4 regions of the Oceanobacillus sp. CF4.6 genome follow, and region 1 is predicted to be linked to each of the others. Evidence: riboswitches for the same ligand, from Rfam matches in the RefSeq annotation. Region 1 holds a riboswitch; each other region holds the start of a gene.
What was found. Region 1 has a riboswitch for cyclic di-GMP ahead of ACHABU_RS06810 (EAL domain-containing protein). Riboswitches for the same ligand answer to the same signal wherever they lie in the genome.
Positions count from the first base shown of each region.

Region 2: it holds a riboswitch for cyclic di-GMP, as region 1 does, so the genes downstream of both, ACHABU_RS09045 (EAL domain-containing protein) here and ACHABU_RS06810 (EAL domain-containing protein) in region 1, are expected to answer to the same signal.
Region 3: it holds a riboswitch for cyclic di-GMP, as region 1 does, so the genes downstream of both, ACHABU_RS04625 (anti-repressor SinI family protein) here and ACHABU_RS06810 (EAL domain-containing protein) in region 1, are expected to answer to the same signal.
Region 4: it holds a riboswitch for cyclic di-GMP, as region 1 does, so the genes downstream of both, ACHABU_RS02375 (type II secretion system protein) here and ACHABU_RS06810 (EAL domain-containing protein) in region 1, are expected to answer to the same signal.

Region 1 is NZ_JBIMEX010000002.1:653,055-657,731, reverse strand. It holds gene ACHABU_RS06815 (universal stress protein) at 1-324, opposite strand, end outside; gene ACHABU_RS06810 (EAL domain-containing protein) at 481-3,453, opposite strand; cyclic di-GMP riboswitch class I at 3,756-3,840, opposite strand.
Region 2 is NZ_JBIMEX010000004.1:183,469-188,145, reverse strand. It holds gene ACHABU_RS09065 (hypothetical protein) at 1-88, opposite strand, end outside; gene ACHABU_RS09060 (hypothetical protein) at 676-888, opposite strand; gene ACHABU_RS09055 (hypothetical protein) at 1,020-1,235, opposite strand; gene ACHABU_RS09050 (EAL domain-containing protein) at 1,253-1,582, opposite strand; gene ACHABU_RS09045 (EAL domain-containing protein) at 1,638-1,979, opposite strand; cyclic di-GMP riboswitch class I at 2,060-2,148, opposite strand; gene sda (sporulation histidine kinase inhibitor Sda) at 2,415-2,549, shown strand; gene ACHABU_RS09035 (hypothetical protein) at 2,662-2,826, shown strand; gene ACHABU_RS09030 (winged helix DNA-binding protein) at 3,039-3,356, shown strand; gene ACHABU_RS09025 (hypothetical protein) at 4,642-4,677, shown strand, end outside.
Region 3 is NZ_JBIMEX010000002.1:198,762-203,438, forward strand. It holds gene ACHABU_RS04605 (YigZ family protein) at 1-239, shown strand, start outside; gene ACHABU_RS04610 (hypothetical protein) at 281-439, opposite strand; gene ACHABU_RS04615 (VanZ family protein) at 587-1,087, opposite strand; gene ACHABU_RS04620 (helix-turn-helix domain-containing protein) at 1,262-1,591, opposite strand; gene ACHABU_RS04625 (anti-repressor SinI family protein) at 1,671-1,799, opposite strand; cyclic di-GMP riboswitch class I at 1,821-1,904, opposite strand; gene ACHABU_RS04630 (LCP family glycopolymer transferase) at 2,328-3,272, shown strand; gene ACHABU_RS04635 (penicillin-binding transpeptidase domain-containing protein) at 3,396-4,677, shown strand, end outside.
Region 4 is NZ_JBIMEX010000001.1:438,373-443,049, forward strand. It holds gene ACHABU_RS02360 (hypothetical protein) at 1-109, opposite strand, end outside; gene pilM (type IV pilus biogenesis protein PilM) at 122-1,027, opposite strand; gene ACHABU_RS02370 (prepilin peptidase) at 1,040-1,795, opposite strand; gene ACHABU_RS02375 (type II secretion system protein) at 1,940-2,299, opposite strand; cyclic di-GMP riboswitch class II at 2,335-2,418, opposite strand; gene ACHABU_RS02380 (type II secretion system F family protein) at 2,493-3,689, opposite strand; gene ACHABU_RS02385 (type IV pilus twitching motility protein PilT) at 3,693-4,677, opposite strand, start outside.

The DNA of each region.
Region 1 (4,677 bases):
AATTAAGTCTGCGTCCACTGACTTAGCAATCTCATTTGCAATCATCATTCGTGGTGAACCATATTCAATAATGATATTCACATTTTTAACAATCAAAGCTGTAGCACGTGCTTTATAGCAATCTAATTTTTGCCGCGTTTTTTCTTTGACATCTTCTGCTAATTTTTTATCAAGAGGTCCCAAATAGCGCGTATCAATAATGTTAACGATGTTTAATTGTGAGCCCTGATGTTCGTATGCAATATCAAGTGATTTACGAAATGCATATTCCGCCTCTTTGGAACCATCTACAGCTACTAGAATACTTTTATAATGATCTGTCATTTTGTCGCAATCCCCTTTAATCATGTAATAAATCAATTTGACTTTTCCATGATTAATAACAACATAACATTAATTACGGTTAATAGTCCAAGGGGAGAGAGGAAGCAAAAGAACCGTCCCCGTGCTGTCAAAGTAACCGGATTGTTGATTTAAATTCTATATAAGATGTTTATTTAAATAAGAAAAGGAATCTTCATAAACAAAGTCTGTATCAGGTATTTGTTTATTTGCGCGTTGCAAAGCACTCATCTGATTAATTAATGGCGCTAATCGATCTTCATCTTGGACAGTTAAGTTGAATTTAACACCATAGAAAAACATATCTTCTTTTGCTTCGTCTTTCCATATCAATGTACCTTCTAATTCAAACAATTCATTCATAAGGGTAAAAGCAAACATAAATTTCATATCGGAATTAATAGGAAGTTTTAATAAAGATACTATTTTTATTCCACCCAAACTAATATTTTCTATTAAAATTTGTGTTGCACCAAGACTTACTTTACGATGATTTACTTCTGTGATGGTCATATTTCCAAGCAAACTGTATGGGAATTCAAATCGATAAAACTCTCTACGTTCTATTTCAGGTATCTTTGAAAGTTTCTTTTTACTCGGTAATAAATAACCAGCTTGTAGCATTTGTTCAAATATTTCTAAGGCAACTGGTTTGGAAAATAAATATCCCTGAATAATATCACATTCATTTTGTTTCAGAAACTCTAATTGTTCATACTCTTCAACACCCTCTGCTACCACTTTCAAACCTAATCCTTTAGCAAGATGCATAGTAGAAGAGACGATTGCTGCATCTACTTTGTTCTCGTTAGTAATATGTTGTATGAAAACTTTATCAATCTTTAAGGTGTCCGCTTGGATTTCTCGCAAAGATTGCAACGAAGAGTAGCCTGTACCGAAATCATCAATGGCAATGGTCGCACCAACACTTTTTAAGTCCTCTAACGTGTTAAAAACAGTATTATCGTACCTTAAAAGCGATTCTTCTGTGATTTCAAACTCCAAATAGTTGCCCGGAATTTGATAAAGCTCCAACTGTTGTTTAACGTATTCTACCAATCCTTTTTTCATTAAACGAATGGGGGATATATTAATAGATATAGGGCGTAAAGTAAAGTCTTTTTCTTTCCATTCTCTAAGTCGTGCGCAAACTTCCTTTATCACCCAATCACCTAAATCATTAATAAAATGATTTTCCTCTGCTATGGGAATAAATTCTACAGGTGAAACCAGTCCCCATTCATGATGATTCCATCGTAGTAGTGCCTCTGCTCCTACAATGATTCCTTCCGTATTCACTTTTGGCTGGTAATAGATTTCAAATTCTTCATTGATGAGAGCCTTTCTCATGTCTTTATCCAAAATATATTTCTTATAAGATGATATATCTTTCATATCAGAATATACCTTATAATTGTTTTTCCCTTGTCTTTTTGCACGGTGTAAGGCAGAATGGGCATTTTCAATTAATGTTAGTTTGCTTTCTCCATGTTCTGGGAAAAAGCTAATTCCAATACTTGTTGTAATTTGTATATCAAATTCTTCTATCGTTACTGGTTTTTGAATATGTTTCATTAATTGCTCAGCTAAATGGAAAATGGAAGCTTTATCTGGATAATTTTCAATCACGATTACAAAGTCAGTGCCACTGATACGTGAGATATAACCTTCTTGGTGAACAATCGCTATAAGTCCACTTGCTACTTCCTTTAATAACTCGTCCCCAATATGATAACCTAATGAATCGTTGATAAGACTAAATCGATCTAAATCTAAATACATAAGAGCAAATGGATGTTCTTTTTGACAAAGTGTATCGAGTTTATCATAAAGACCATGTTGATTCGGCATTCTGGTAAGTGCATCATGATAAGCAAGGAAGTTAAGTTTATCATGCATTTCTAATTCATCGCTGACATCTAGTACCATTCCAAATAGATAAGCTATTTCCCCGTTATCATCCAACCAAGGAAATGTCTGCTCCTGAAGCCATTTTGTTTTTCCGTCTGGGCATTCTATCGGGAATGTATTTTGCGTTATTTGTCCTTTTTTCAATAAATGAATACTTTCGATTAACATCGTATGATATTCTGGTATAACCATTTTTTCCCAATAATCAGGTTCTTTATATATCTGTTCTAAAGGATATTGCAGAATGTCCGCTAGCCCTTTTGAAGCAAAGACCATTTTTCCTTCTATGTTTTCTCGCATCCATATTCCAGCCTTTAAGTTATCATAGATATGCTGTAAATTGGTAAGCCTATTTTTTAATTCATTTTCTAAACGCTTATAAGGAGTATCGTCTCTAATCACCCCTACAAATTTATAAGGAATATCACCCTTCTTGATACATTCAGCCTGAGCGGTTATGTACCGTAGTTCATTTGTTTTGCCATGAAGGATTCGAAATTCAGCGGAAAAGCTATTTCCTTTATTCGTTGACTCATCAAAAATTTGACGAGTCAACGAATAATCTTCTGGATGGACCAATGTAAAAAGCTTTTCTATTGAGATATTTTCAGATTCATCCATACCAATTGTATTAAAAAAGTTATTCGAACAATCGAATTTATCATCATTAATGATATACTCCCAACTGCCAACCGCAGCAATCTGCTGGGAGTGATCTAAATGTTTTTTCATCAGTTCTAACGACTGTTCGAGCTGTGCGTGTTTCGTTAAATCATTAATGATTAAATAAATACGCTCTACACTATTGTTTTTTATATGAATGGGAATAAAAGTAAGTAGAAGCTGAACCTGTTCACCGTTATATTTGTTAACTTCTATTTCTATATTCTCTGTTTTACCGCCTAATGTGTTACTAAATAAAGTATCTAATCTTTCGGAGGTCGATTCTGGAAATAAATGAAGAAAATCATTTTTTGTTTGTGGTCGAGATCCTAATAATTCTATAAGCCTTTTACTAGTTTGCGAAACAATATCCCCTTCTAGAGAAAAAGCAATAATTAAATCTGGATGGTTACATGCCAAAGAAGGAAGGGGAGTACTTAATGCGTTTCCCTTCGTGTATTGCTTATCAATTGCATGATTATTAGAAAATATATTTCTTTTAAACAGATTTCGGAATTTTGATTTTCTCATTGCCATTTAATATATTCCTCCCTAAGTGTAGATTATTATTACTAAAACTAAATAATTACGAAGAAATAATAACAGATGATGTTATACAGAATTCAAAGAGAGTTCAGTCGGAGGATTCTAGGGGCAATATTTCTGTCACTCGTGGTTACTATTGATATCTCATGAAATGATACTAAATTACTTTAGGAACTAGTTTATATTAATGTTCCCTTTTTAATTAAACGTGTGATCTTGTCTTAACTATTTTAAACTAAAGAAATTCAAAAAGGTGAACCAAAGAAACTGGCTCACCTTTAAGATTCGCTTTCTTCGGAACTAGGCTACCTTAGCTAAATAAGCTTTAGGTCCTTGGTTTTGCGTCCTTATCTTACAACAAGTTCGCTATTATTGGATAGACTATATAAATAGTTATATTGAACTATTACTTATACTATCGACAAGAAGAGTAAAACTATAAAGTGTTTTTTACTTATTAATGATTTATTAGAATAGTACTGGATTTTATCTTTTTAGTTTTCTATAACGATAATAATCAAGGAAAAGCGAATGGTGTGACAAATCCATTTCCCTTGATTATTATTTGCAAAAACTGACGATCGCATTGCGGATTTTTAGACGTAAGCCTGTCACTAATGGAATGCATTTGCATGGCACGGGTGCTATCAGGAAATTCAAAAGCAAATCGATGGAGGATGAGGTTATTTATCCAATCCATAAAAAGGATTCTGGGGTTTCTGGTGCAGTTCAAAAGAGGTATTGCAAGTATCGAAGGAACAAAACCTAAAACTTCAGAAACCAGCGAGACTTGGGAGTGGGAAAAACAATGACAATTACCCCAGCGAATGGACTATATTCAAACTAAAGGAGATGGAATAATAGATTTACCAAGAACGATTGAAGAATTGAAGAGGTATTAGAGAGAGTATGGTAAAGAGTATGATGATTCCTTTTTATTGAAAGGGGGCCGCAATCTAGGTACCTAGGGTCAGTCCTCTACTACGCTGTCACTTTAATGTAGCTAGGGACTGTGAGCTGACCCCATTTTGGGTTTACTAATGGGGATAATATTTGTATACAAATGGGAAAATGTTATTTTAAATAAAAATAATGCTTTACGTTTACAACGATTGTAATACTCATTTCCTTGGTATTCACCAATAGAAAAAAGCAACTACCCTTTACGTCCACTAGTTGAGGCAGTTACTTTTTATACTTCTATATTTAGTTATC
Region 2 (4,677 bases), on a different contig from region 1:
GTGGATATCTCTGATTAAGTCGAACAAGTATGCTTACTTCAATTAGAGTCAAATTATTTTCTTGTGCAATTTCTAAGTAGTTTACCATTAATTTCACTTCCTTTTATACAGTCACCTTTCCAACTTTACTAGAATGAAACCATGACTACTGTTAAGTTTTGGTAAATATTTTTTGTTTCAACTAAATTGTAAAATAGGATTTAATCTTCCCATATCCGTTCTTTTCCTGGTTATTAAAAATAATTCAAACAGGTTTAACACAAACTCTTGTAAGCAATAACACAAGATTTTATACTTAAAGATGAACATAAAATACTTTTAACTCTCGGATTAACTCCATAGTATTACTAAACTGTAAATTACAGTTTCTCACCACATCTTCTATGCTAAAATGTTTTAACACGCATTCATAGAGATGCAAACTATATTAATGTCCCTTTCTTTATTAGACGAGTGATTTTATGGATAGAAATGTCAGATTTTATCGCTAAATCGAAAGCGTTGGAATTTGGACACTTTAATAATATTCCTTTTACCTTTTCTATATTATCCACTTCTTCGTTGTAACAATCGCTACATAAATTGGATATAAGGCGGTCGATTTTTCCGCAATATACACAAGAACCATAGTTTTTCATCGTATTTCCCTCTCTAAATTTAATGAAAATAAAGTTATTACTTTATAATCTTGTACTTTTGCTCTTTTATCTCAATCAAGTTTTTTTCATTTAATTTATTGAGACTTACTTGAATTTGCCAATATATAGTCTTATCGTTTGTCATTTCCTCTATGGAAGCTGGGCAAGGATACCTACGGTTAAGACTAACAAGTATGCTTACTTCAATAAGATTAAGGTTATGTTTTTTTGAGATTTTTAAGAAATTCATTTACCAGTCTCCTTAATTATCTACAACAGTTCCATCTCCTACCTGTTGAATGCTCCAAAGGTTGACGTTTATGCTCTTTTTTAAAGAGGGTAATTTTAATACATCCCTCAATTATTACCATCTAAATCAGGCTATTCTACAGGTGTAATTTCATCAATCTGATTAATCATAAAATGCTCCACTGTTTTTGTATCATCTATATAGATAAGGGTGCTATTCTCATATTGATTAAATTTAATCATTCTTCCTTTGATCGTTTTCCGACCAATCCCCTCAAATATGATTTCCATTACTAATAGCCGATTATCTCTTATCCAGTCTTGAAAAAATTCTAGCAGATTTGCCATGTTAATCGTCCCTCGCTCTATGACATATTTTTCAAAGAAGTCGGCTTTCCCAACAAAAATCCTTGACCATATAAAACCCCTAAATCTTTAGCAACAGCCAGATCTTCAGTTTTTTCGATTCCTTCTAATATGAATTTCGTATTCGTATTTTCACAGTAAGTCATAAAGGATTTAATCATTTCCTGTTTCTGTTCCGAAACGGACAAATCAAATGCAAAATAATTATCCATTTTCAAATAATCAGGCTCTAATTCAATAATTGACTTTAAAGAAGCAGAACCCTTACCAACATCATCAATCGCTATCTGAAAGCCTCTTTTCTTTAACAAAGATATATTACTTTTCAAAGAGGTAATGTCAAAAACAATCTCCGCCTCGTTAATTTCAAAAATTATTTCTTCATTAATGGAGTTTAGATTTTGATAAAACTGTCGTTATAAAGGATGGGAAATCTGGGTTAACAAGGGTAGAAGGAAAGACATTGATGAATAACTTTCCATTCTCTGGTGAATATGGAGATTTAGAATATGAAGTAATTGCATTCTCAGTTGATCTTTTTTCTAATTCATAAAGCAGATTTACTTTTAAAGCAGTTTGAAAGACTACTTCCGGATTCTTAATAAGGTTTGATCGGAACAATACCTCGCACCCTATCTTTTTCCTTATTGTTAGATTGTATATAGGTTGAAAGTGATGGAAAAATTGTTGTTGTTCTATTAAGTCTTTTATCTTAGTTACAGGCATTCACAAAAGCTCCTTGATTAAAAAAATCCAAACAAAAACCACCTCAAAAGGTGGTAGCGTTTCAAACGTCAACCATCTTCTTCGGTAACCCGGCTGTCATAGCAAACTTAGTTGCCTTAGACCCGTAGCTTTGCGTCCCTATTTTTCAATAGGTTTGCCTTTATCGGAAATTGAACTGGTATTATTTTCCCTTACTTCCATTATAACTATTCCCTAAATAAAAACAACTTTTTTCGACAATTTACAACATTTCCTAACTTGACGTATCATTTTTATTTAATAGAGGATTTCTCATGATCCCTTTCAAATCACAAATTGTCTATGGCATTTCAAGTATAATTAGTATTTTATATAATAAGAGACTTAACAAAAATCTTTTTTTGATATACAGTGTATAATGTTGCCAATATTCTGGAGAGGAAAATATATGTGATAATGAATATTTCTGATGTTTTATTACTTCGTTCATATTACAAAGCTATAGATCAAAAAATACATTCAGATTTTATTGAAATTTTAAAAATCGAGATTGACAGAAGAAATCTGGAAACAACCAATCATCAAGTTTAACTCCGCAGGTTCGTACAATACATTTCAACCTTTTTTTCGCTTTTTAATTAAAATATTAAGGGATTGTTTTTATAAATGAATATATGTTATAAATGATACGGGAGAATTTGTTGTGGAAAAGAATCGTTTATATCTTCCTGCACTGACACTGGTACCAGGTTCGCGGTCATCATTTTTTGGAGTTCATTGGCTACTTTTTTTTCCTGATTCAATAAAAACACAACCTTTCAAAGATAGTCATTTTAGTATTGGTTTTTTAAATGTTTTTAATAAGTAAGAATGAATTTTAGTTCACTGTTCCTTCTGTTTAGGGCGTTTTGTTAATATGTGAAATAAGATGCTTAAAGTAAATGGTGCGTTAGTTTAACAAGCTATTTTGTTAATAAAAGGGACGAAGAGAACATTCTTCGTCCCTTTTTCAATGCGATTTATACTGTGATTTTGGGTGTAAAAGCTGTGTGATTTACCGTGTGATTTTGTGGGGCACCGTTGAAAAAAGAAGAGGAGCCATTAACAAATGAGATGATTTCGAGTTTGTGGAACCTGGAATTAACCAAGACCATGAAACGTCTGAATAAGTTCACACGCATTAGGTTATTGGAAAAGATTAAAAGCCCGCATGATGGACGAGTGGTTCATTACGTCTTAAACGAGCTTTATTTCCAAAAAGGGAAGACCACCACAAAACCAAGAGAAAAGTTCGTGAAACTATTCCAAAACAAACTGAGCGATGTCATTAATGAAGTCGAAAAGATTAATGAATTGAAGAATCGCCATCGTAAACCAAGACGAGCATACATAATATGATCGGACTCTTGCATTGCGTGATGCCCTACTTTCATATCGAAACCTATTATTTAGTATCCAACCCAGATGAATCGATATTGCAAGAAGGAGTGACGCTGCTCGAAGCCTTAGAACGAAATCCGAAAGCATTAAAGCATTTGTCTGAGAGTCACATCGGTCATATCCTGGGTATGAGAATGCCAACCGAAAAACCATTGATAACTACATGGATATCTTGCAAAAAGCAGGCGCGGTCATGGTATTAAAGTCAAAAAACAAAACCCGGTACTTAATCCATCCTGATTTGAAGTTCCGTTTGGATCACGATGGTATGGATAAATATACGCGCCATATTCGTGCGATGTGTGAACAGCACGATAACTGAGAAAGTGGCCCTATAACGCACTGCACCCCAAAGGTTAGAGTTAAATCTAATTTGGGGTGCATTTTATGCCTGTTTAGTTGCCTTTTTATTTGGGTATGCTTGAATAAAAACCGTTCTCTCATGGTAATACTTTTTTAGCCGAACTGTGCTGTGTCGGACATACTTTCCAATAAATATAGCCGTAAATAACCAATAAAACCCGTTCTCTGGTGGGGTCACTTCTCTTAAAAAAGCGTTCTCTCATGGTAATACTTTTTTAGCGAAACCGTGCTGTGTCGGACATACTTTTCAATAAATATAGCCGTAAATAACCAATAAAACCCGTTCTCTGGTGGGGTCACTTCTCTTAATGAAAGCGTTCTCTCATGGTAATACTTTTTTAGGCAAACCGTGCTGTGTCGGATATACTTTCCAATAAATATAGCCGTAAATAACCAATAAAACCCGTTCTCTGGTGGGGTCACTTCTCTTAAAAAACCGTTCCCTCATGGTAATACTTTTTAGCCGAACCGTGCTGTGTCGGATATACTTTCCAATAAATATAGCCGTAAATAACCAATAAAACCCGTTCTCTGGTAGGGTCACTTCTCTTAAAAAACCGTTCTTTTATGGTCATACATCGATCTCAACCCGTCCTCTAGCTGTCATACAACTCGAAAAAAGCGTTCTCTGGTGACATACTTCTTAAAAGAGTTATCCACAATAGAAACCTTTTAAAATACTTATCCACAGGTAATTTTCCGACCTTGTCCTCTTATATCTTGTTCCAACTCTTTATTAATAGAGAGGTGTGCGTCTACGGTGCTTAAAGCACCGTCCCCTCACAGGTATTCACATTGTTGTCGTTTGGTTTTATTTATTTTATAATTTATATAACATTTTATACCTAAATTAAAAAATAGAAAGGTGCGTTATGATTATATGATTTGTTCTTATTGCAAAACTGAAACACAAAAT
Region 3 (4,677 bases), 450 kb from region 1:
TTTCCATAACGGTGGATTACAGCCTTCTAGGTAAATTGGAAAACGTGCTAAGAAATTCGGATCATCTTTTGGAAACAATTAACTATTTGGAAAGTGTTGCGTTTATCGTTTTTGTAAAAGTTGAGCAGGACGAAGCTTTTCAGAGTTGGATGGTAGACTTAACAAATGATCAGGCAGATATCAAAAGAATCGAATCTAAATATATTGAAATCGATGTTACTTCGACCGATAAAATATAGAAAAATGACAAAACAAAACTGCATCCTATAGGAATGCAGTTTTATTTTGCCATCGATTGTGCATATTTTTCCAAACGCTTACTGCTCGACAACTCACTAATCAGCATCTTGATCAACTCTTCCGAACTATGAATATTTTGCTTTTCGGTTTCATCAATCATTCGTCGCAGCATATTTTTATATTTTTCCTGCTCTACCATTCTCTTACCGCCTTTTCGTTCATATTCCAAGTTACTATCATTGCAATTAAAAAGAACTGTATCATAGTTTTTGGTAAATGCGTGTCGAACTATGTCGAAACAAGAAATAATTTATTTTCCCTCACCATACCTATACGACAAAAACTGTCATTTATGGGCGCTGTTTCGCCTTTTACCAAACCAATTTATACTAATGATACAAAAAACAGCTATTAAAGCTCCAATACTATCCAACATGACATCGCCGGCATATGGAGTTCTATTAGGTGTCATTCCCTGGTGCAGCTCATCTAAAACGGCATATATAACTGTCAGCAGAAAAGAAAATAGTAATCGTATTTCTATTCTAAAGTCAGTCGATTTTCTAAAAGCGATATAGAAAAAACAAGCTAACAAAAAGAAGACCGTAACATGTGCGCCTTTACGAATAAAAAATTCGATAAAGCCATTAATCCCAAGTACATCAACATTTACCAAGGAATGATTATAAGTAAAAGAAATCCAACCAACAAATGGCTCTAGAAAACTGAAATCAATCAGACTTCCCATCAAGGGTTTAATATCCTGCTGCTCATATGGTGTAGCTGAAGAATAGAAGATAATACCCATCCACCCCATCGGCAACAGCCAATATAAATATTTTTTCATCGTTAACAACCAAACTTTCTTATAAGAAATAAAACACCCTGAACGATAACGAGACTATTATATAGTATATCTGTTAATCCAATAATTTTCATCTATTAATTTCCCCTTATATATATAAAAGGGGAAATCGAAACATAAAAAAACCGTTAAGCAGTTGGCTTGACGGTTTTTCTCTTAATGATCTTGTTTTTGTTTCCATTTATTAAACTCCAGGTATTCTTTAAACTGTTCTTTCGATACTCCAGACTGCATTGCTTCCTGTACAATTTGCATCCATTCATTATCAAGTTCTGCTGTATCTATGGATTCATTTTCATTAATTACATCATTGACGGATACACCTAATACAGTACTGATCTTTTCAATAAACTGGATCGATGGATTAGATTGAAGGTTTCGCTCAATCGAACTAAGATATGATTTTGCTACCCCCGCTTTTTCAGCTAATTCAGAGATGGACATTCGTTTTTCCTGGCGTAATTTCTTTATCGTTTCACCGATCAAGTTCCTCACCTACTTTCACTGCGCATTATATCATATTTACAGTAAGTAGTTCTATATAGAGTACACTTTTTCATGAAAATTACGCCTTTTGTCCTGTGTCTTTTAAAAATTGGCGAATCTCATCCATTGAAATTCCCATTTTTTTTGCATTCTTTATTAAGACTACCCATTCCTCATCAACTGCCACATTTTCAATAATCTTTTCCACAATCCGTCCCCCATTATTCATCCAGACAATCCAGCCATCTTAGCATAATGCTTTAGACCCGTGACTTTGCGCCCTTACCTTTCGATAAGTTTGCCCTTTTCTGAGGATTTCATTTATTTCATATGACTATCATACTATATAAACTAACACAATAGGTTGACTTCTTTTGTCGGATACAGACTAGTTTTGTAATTGACGAAAATACAACTATTATTCAATTGTTGGAATTCTAGTTTCATTGTATCTGCCGTAAGTTAACAAGGAAAATCACTTCTTAAATTTTAAACTTTCATGAAATAGGAAAATACTTCTTAAAAAATGGAACCGCTTCCTGTTACTATTATTTTATTAATAAACAAAAAATCCAGTCACCTTAAATAAACAAAAACCTACTTATTTCTTTAAATTCCATAGACTATATTCGCTATTTCAGATATAATTTATCCAAGATTTGATATTTTTTTACAAGTAACTACTAGTCAAAAAGTCTTATAATGGAAATCATAATTAATACAGAGGAGAATACGAGTGGTATCAAGAGCAGAGAAAAGACAAAATAAGAAAAAACGCAAATGGCCTTATTGGGTTGGTGGAATAATATTGGCATTAATTTTACTTGTTGGAGGATTAGCATTCTATGTTTGGAATCAGGTCGGTGCTACCGTAGAAACCATGCACAATCCGCTGGCAAGAGATGAAGACCCAGAAAGACAAAAACAAATACAGAATATCTTTAAAGAAACGGATTCTGTTAATATTCTTTTGCTTGGCGTTGATGAACGCTCCGGTGATAAGGGTCGATCCGATACAATGATTCTTTTGTCTGTTAATCCAAATACGGAATCGATGATTATGTTGAGCATACCACGTGATACTTATGTGAATATACCTGGACGGGGACAGGATAAGATAAATCATGCCTATGCTTTTGGTGGAACTGATTTATCGGTACAAACTGTCGAAGAAGCATTTGACCTTCCGATTCATACGTATGCAAGGGTGAATATGGAAGGCTTTCAACAAGGAATTGATGCATTAGGTGGCGTTACAATCAATAATGATCTAGCCTTCTCACAAGATGGTCACACCTATCCTGAAGGGCAAATTATGTTAAATGGTGAAGAAGCACTAAGTTTTATTCGCATGCGCTATGAAGATCCACGTGGAGACATGGGTCGAAATGATCGTCAACGAAAAGTAATTACCGCTGCCATGAATGAAGCGGCAAGTTTTAATAGCATTACCAAAGTTGGAGAGATACTGAATATTTTAGGTGACAATGTACAAACCAACCTAGATATGAAAAAAATACAAACCTTGTTCACTGGTTACGCAGGAGCACGCAAAGATGTGTCCACAATGGAAATAAGCGGTTCCGGACAAACCATTAATGGTGTTTGGTATTATATCGTTCCGGATTCTGAGTTTAACCGTATTCATACAGAGATAAAAGATCATATGGAAGCCAATTAGGAATGGTAAAATGAAAAGTCACCTGTGTATCATAAAACAGCGTGGCTTTTCTGTTCGATGTACAAATTTTTGTATATCGTTGATGGTATACTATATATAGAAAAAAAGTTGGGGGTATAATTTATGAAACGAATATTATTATTATTTATAATTCCACTTGTTCTTGTGGCATGTTCCAATGATGAAGAGGTCACACCGAATGAGCGTTTTAATGACTATGTCAACCACTGGAATGAACAGGAAGTTGGAGAAATGTACGGGATGTTTTCTCAGGCAGCAACAGAGAGCTATCCTGAAGATCAATCAACTTTACGAACAGAAAAAATTTATCAGGATCTAAACGTTTCTGATTTACAAATAGTTTTTGAAGAATTAAACGAAGAAGAGCTTGAAATGGCAATGGAAGAAGGTACAGCGAAACTGCCTTTCACCGTTAATATGGAGACGATCGCCGGACCAATTACTTATGAGTATGAAGCAACACTTGTCCAGCAGGGTGAAGAAGACGAAGAAGAGGAATTAAATTGGTATGTAAATTGGGACCCCGGATTTATTTTTCCTGATTTGAAAGACGGCGGCGAAATTGGTATCCATACGGTTAATCCAAAACGTGGAGAAATCCTTGACCGTAACCAAATGCCTTTAGCAATCAATGGGACAATTGTTGAAGTCGGCGTTGTCCCTGGTGAGCTTGGAAATAACGCTGAACAGTCAAAAAAACAAATTGCGGAATTGCTCGGTATAAGTACTGAATCTGTTGACACGGCTCTTAATGCCGGCTGGGTCGAAGATAATTTGTTTGTACCACTCAAAAGTGCCCTGCCTTCTGAAGAGGAACTTCTACCCGAGTTAAGTGCCATTGATGGCGTACGGCTTAGAGAAACTACCGGACGTATCTACCCAGCTGGCGAGGCAGCTGGGCATCTTGTTGGATATATCCGAAGTATAACTGCTGATGATTTGGAAGACCTTGATCCTTCTCAATATAGTGCGAATGATAAAATTGGTTCACGTGGACTTGAAGCAAATTATGAGGAGCAACTTAAAGGAAAAAAAGGAGTAAAAATTACAATTAACAAAGAAGAACAAGATGAAATCGTACTTGCTGAAACACCTGTGGAAGACGGCGAAACAATAAGCGTTACAATTGATGTTAATGTTCAAGAAAAATTGTTTAACTCCTATGAAGAAGATGCAGGAACAGCTGCTGCGATTCATCCAAAAACCGGTGAGACATTAGCACTTGTTAGTAGCCCTGCGTTTGACCCAAATGAAGTTTTATATGGTACATCAGGAGATTTATGGGAAAGAATAGAAAACGATGAGCAAAACCCTTTAATTAACCGGTTTGCTTCTACCTATGCCCCCGGGTCTGTTTTTAAACCCGTCACAGGTGCAATCGGAT
Region 4 (4,677 bases), on a different contig from region 1:
GAAGCACCGAAACAGCGAGGACCAGGAGGACGATAAAAATAATTCCAAGCAAGATGTATGCGATATTTTTATTTGGTTCTTTCTCAAGGAAATTAATTTCTATATTCATGATTGCTCCCCCTTACGAATCTTTCTTTAAAGCCAGTCCAAGAACGTCGATATACTTAGCTGTAAGCTCCTCTTCTTCAAAGCGATGGATTGGTATTGTTACCAATTTGGATAGACTGGATTTCACAGATTCAAGGAAAGGGAAATCACCGGAAAGAAGCAGCTGATTAATTTCGGACTCCCCTTTTGTAATTGAATATTGATAAAAATCGATAATCCGATTAATTTCTATAATATATTCACTGATTAACTGCTGTGCAGACTCTTCCTCCAAATCTTTCGTGATACTCATTTTCATATATCTTGAAAAAATAGCTTTATGATTTCGGAATGCTGTTAGCATCAATGCATCTTTATTCCAGTGAATCAATAATACATAATTCTTTTTTTCCTGCTTCGTTAGATAGTAATAACGGTAAACGGATAAAGATGTTAGATCAGCAGCCATCGGTTTTAATCCTGCTTTATCAAACGCTTCTTCAAAAGTGGTGATCTTATCTTTCGGATACGCAAATAATAGAATATCTCTATTTTTCTCATCTGCTTCTAGAAATTCGATTGCAATTGCTGGATTGGAAAATGGTAAATAAAAACTGTTTCCGATTTGTGTTTTTACATAGCCTGCTGTTTCTTCTTTTGTTAACGTTGCCGGGACTTGTAATTGGCGAATAACAATCGTATCATCCGGCATAGCAAAGAATAATTTCTTCCGTTTCCATTTATGCTTATGGACAAGTTCATTTACGACTTCAACAAAAATGACTTTATTTTGAATCATACCGTCCTTGATTGTCCCATCAGGCAATTCCACTTCCCCATGTATGACCATACCGACGACATTATTGTGTTTATGGTAACTGTATCGCAATACCTGATTGGTAATTACCATATTGACTCTTCCATTATTCATAATCCCCATGTTGTCACCCGCTTATATAAGTAGATTAAAGTACCAATTGATGATTGAATCCCCGTAAAAATAAGTAATTAAAGCTGCCAAAACGATATATGGACCGAATGGCACTGGCTGCTTTCTTTCGATTACGTTAAATAGAATTAGCATCATACCTATCACAGACCCAATTACACATGCCAGGAAAAAAGCCACTAAAATCTTTTCGGTTCCGAGAACAATTCCAAGTACACCGAAAAGTTTCATATCGCCTGCCCCCATACCGCCACGGCTTATTAAAATAATAATAAAAATGAGGCCAAAGCCAATAATAGCACCAACGATTGCCGACCACCATGGATTCAAGGGTACCACAAATCGCATCACGATGAAAAATGGTAGGAAGAAAAAAAGCACCTTATTTGGAATCAACATGTAGGTTATGTCTGTTACTAGTATAATCATTAGCATAGAAACTAAAAGTAATACGGTGATCAATTCGAATTGGAATCCAAGCGTGTAATAGCTCCATGCGAATAAAATGCCTGTGAAAAGCTCAATGGTTGGGTATATGTATGAAATGCTTTGTTTGCAATGTCGGCATTTTCCACGTTGGACCAGAAATGAAAATAAAGGGATATTTTCATACCATGTTAATTGTTGCTTGCAATTCGGGCACATTGAACGGTCATTTGCGAAGGGTATATGTTGTGGGATGCGTAGTCCGACGACATTGTAGAACGAGCCGAATATTAGGCCTAGGAGGAAGAATAGGATTGTTAGGGGTGTGGTCATTTTTTTGGACTCCTTAATTCTTAATATACTTGAATAAAACGCCCTGCAATATTAGATGCAAGGCGTATATATTTCATAATATTTTAATTTATTTATGTCCTACATTTTTTAACTCAAATCTACAGAATACTTCTTGTGTTATTATTATGGTTTACCATTACCACTATAAGTAAAAGTATCGCCTGTTTTTGAAACTGTACCTGTGTAAACTTCAGAATCACTATCTCCAGGGATTTCTATGTCTCCATCTAAGAATCCAGCAGTTACTAGATCTCCAACTGACATACCCTCTGTAAACAACTCACTAAGATCAGCCAATTTCGCGGCATTTTCAATTAACTCAACATTTGCTAGTTTTGCATCATTCTCTGATTTAGTAATTATTCCACTAACACTAGGCACCGCAATCGCCAAAATAATCCCCAATATAACAATAACTGCCAAAAGCTCTACCAATGTAAAACCTTTCTCTTTCTTCATCATCTTCTTCATTTTTTGTAACATAACATCTCCGCCTTCCTTAATCTAAGTTTCTATTAATTCCAGTCGGCCGGTTGCACTACTCACTCCAAATTACCCAAGTGCCCAAATATAGGTAATTCATCATCGTATCCTACTAAACTCCTATTACTTTTTCATTATATTATACTTTTTACCATATTTCTACAATTATCTTCACTAAATTTTGAATAAATTACTACATATTCTCAAACATACCAAACATTGGTATAACGATTGCCATTACAATACTACCAACCATCACGGTTAGTATAATAATCATCAATGGCTCGATTAATATTTTGATCCGACTTGAAAGCTGATCAACTTCTTCTTCATAAAAATCGGCAGCTTTAGTAAGCATATGATCCAATGTACCTGTTTTTTCACCAATTTGTATCATTTGTACAATTAATGTTGGGAATGCCCAGTGGTCTTTCATCGGCTTCGTCAGTGAGTCTCCAACTTCCAATGACTTCCTTGCCCGGGTTAGTGCATTCTCTATCACCCTATTTCCAACTACCTTTTCGGTAATTTCCACCGATTGCAAAATAGGTACAGCACTATTGACAAGTGTGCTCAATGTTTGGGTCATCCTAACCAATGCGCCTTTATGAACGAGTACCCCGAGAAAAGGAAATTTCATTTTTATCAGATCCATTCGGTATTTTACTCTATCGTATTGAATCAAATATTTGTATAAAACGACGACGATTGCAATGACGAATAGCAGCATCCACCAGTATTTCCCTGCAAAATCACTTAGGTTGATGACGAACTGGGTATACGTTGGAATTTCCTCACCCATGGAGCTGAACATGCCAACAAACTGCGGTACGATAAAAACAAGCAGAAAAATACTCAAAATAACGGTAATGACTCCTACCACACTTGGATAAAGCAGTGCTGAAATTACCCTTTGTTTGTTCCGGTATTGCTTTTCATAGTAATCTGCCATTTCATTCAGGATTTCATCCAGTTTTCCGCTTACCTCACCGGCATGAATCATATTTACAAGCAGTTCCGGGAAAATCTTCGGATGCCGCTCGCATGCTTTGGATAGAGGCTGACCTTGGTCAAGCTGTTTATCTATATCTGCCAGGGCGTTTTTTAATGCGTAATTGTTGGTCTGCTGCATCATCGTTTTGGTCGCATCGGAAATCGAGATCCCCGCATGTATCAATGTGGAGTATTGTCTGAGAAAAATAACGAAATCTTTATTCTTTACTCTGTTTTGTAAAATAATATCTTTATTCCAAGGCTTTGTTTCCTCTATTTCAAAAATGATTAATCCATCTCTTTCAAGCTGTGAGAGTGCGATGTTTTTCGTATCTGCTTCGATCTTTCCCTTTATCTTCTGACCCGATATTCTCCGCCCACTATATTGAAAATTCATCCTTTAGAAGCTCCCTCCCTGCATAAACGGAGCAGCAGTTTCAAAGTCAATTTCATTTTCATGAATCAATCGTTTCAAATCCATCTCAAGCGTATGCATCCCCTTGTCTCTTGATGTTTGGAGCACATTTTGAATCTGATGCAGCTTTTCATTACGAATCAAATTTTTAACAGCAGACGAATTAATTAATATTTCCGTTGCAACCCGTCGATGCATTTGGTCCTTTGTAATGAGCAACCGTTGAGAAATGACTGCCTGTAAGATGGTTGATAATTGGATTCGTATTTGTCCCTGCTGTTCGGGAGGGAATACATCGATGATGCGCTCAATTGTGGAGACAGCATCGGTTGTATGTAACGTTGCAAAAACCAAATGACCCGTTTCAGCAGCCGTAATGGCTGTAGAAATGGTTTCCAGGTCCCGCATTTCTCCGACCAGAATCACATCTGGATCTTGACGAAGACTTGCCCGCAGTCCATTCACAAAATTATTCGTGTCAAATCCAACTTCACGTTGGTCAATAATTGATTTATTATGCGAATACATGTACTCTATTGGATCCTCCAAAGTAATGATATGTTTTCGCATGGTTTGGTTTATATAATCAATCATGGAAGCCTGGGTCGTGCTCTTTCCACTTCCTGTTGGCCCAGTTACTAGAATCAGCCCTTGTGGATAATGAACCATTTCTTTTGTGATCAACGGCAATTTTAATTGCTCGATGGACGGTATTTCAGCTGGTATAATTCTAACTGCAAAGGATAATTCCCCGCGCTGATAGAAGGTGTTCATCCGGAATCGGGATACACCATGAATCCCGTAGGAAAAATCCAGTTCCCGTTTTACACGGAGGATCTCTAATTGTTCTTCCGTTAAGATTAGACTCACAATCTGTCTTGTATCAGCTGGTACAATTTTTGGAAAATCCTGTTCGACCAAGTTCCCGTTTATCCGGAAGATTGGTGCTTTTCCGACGGTTAAATGTACA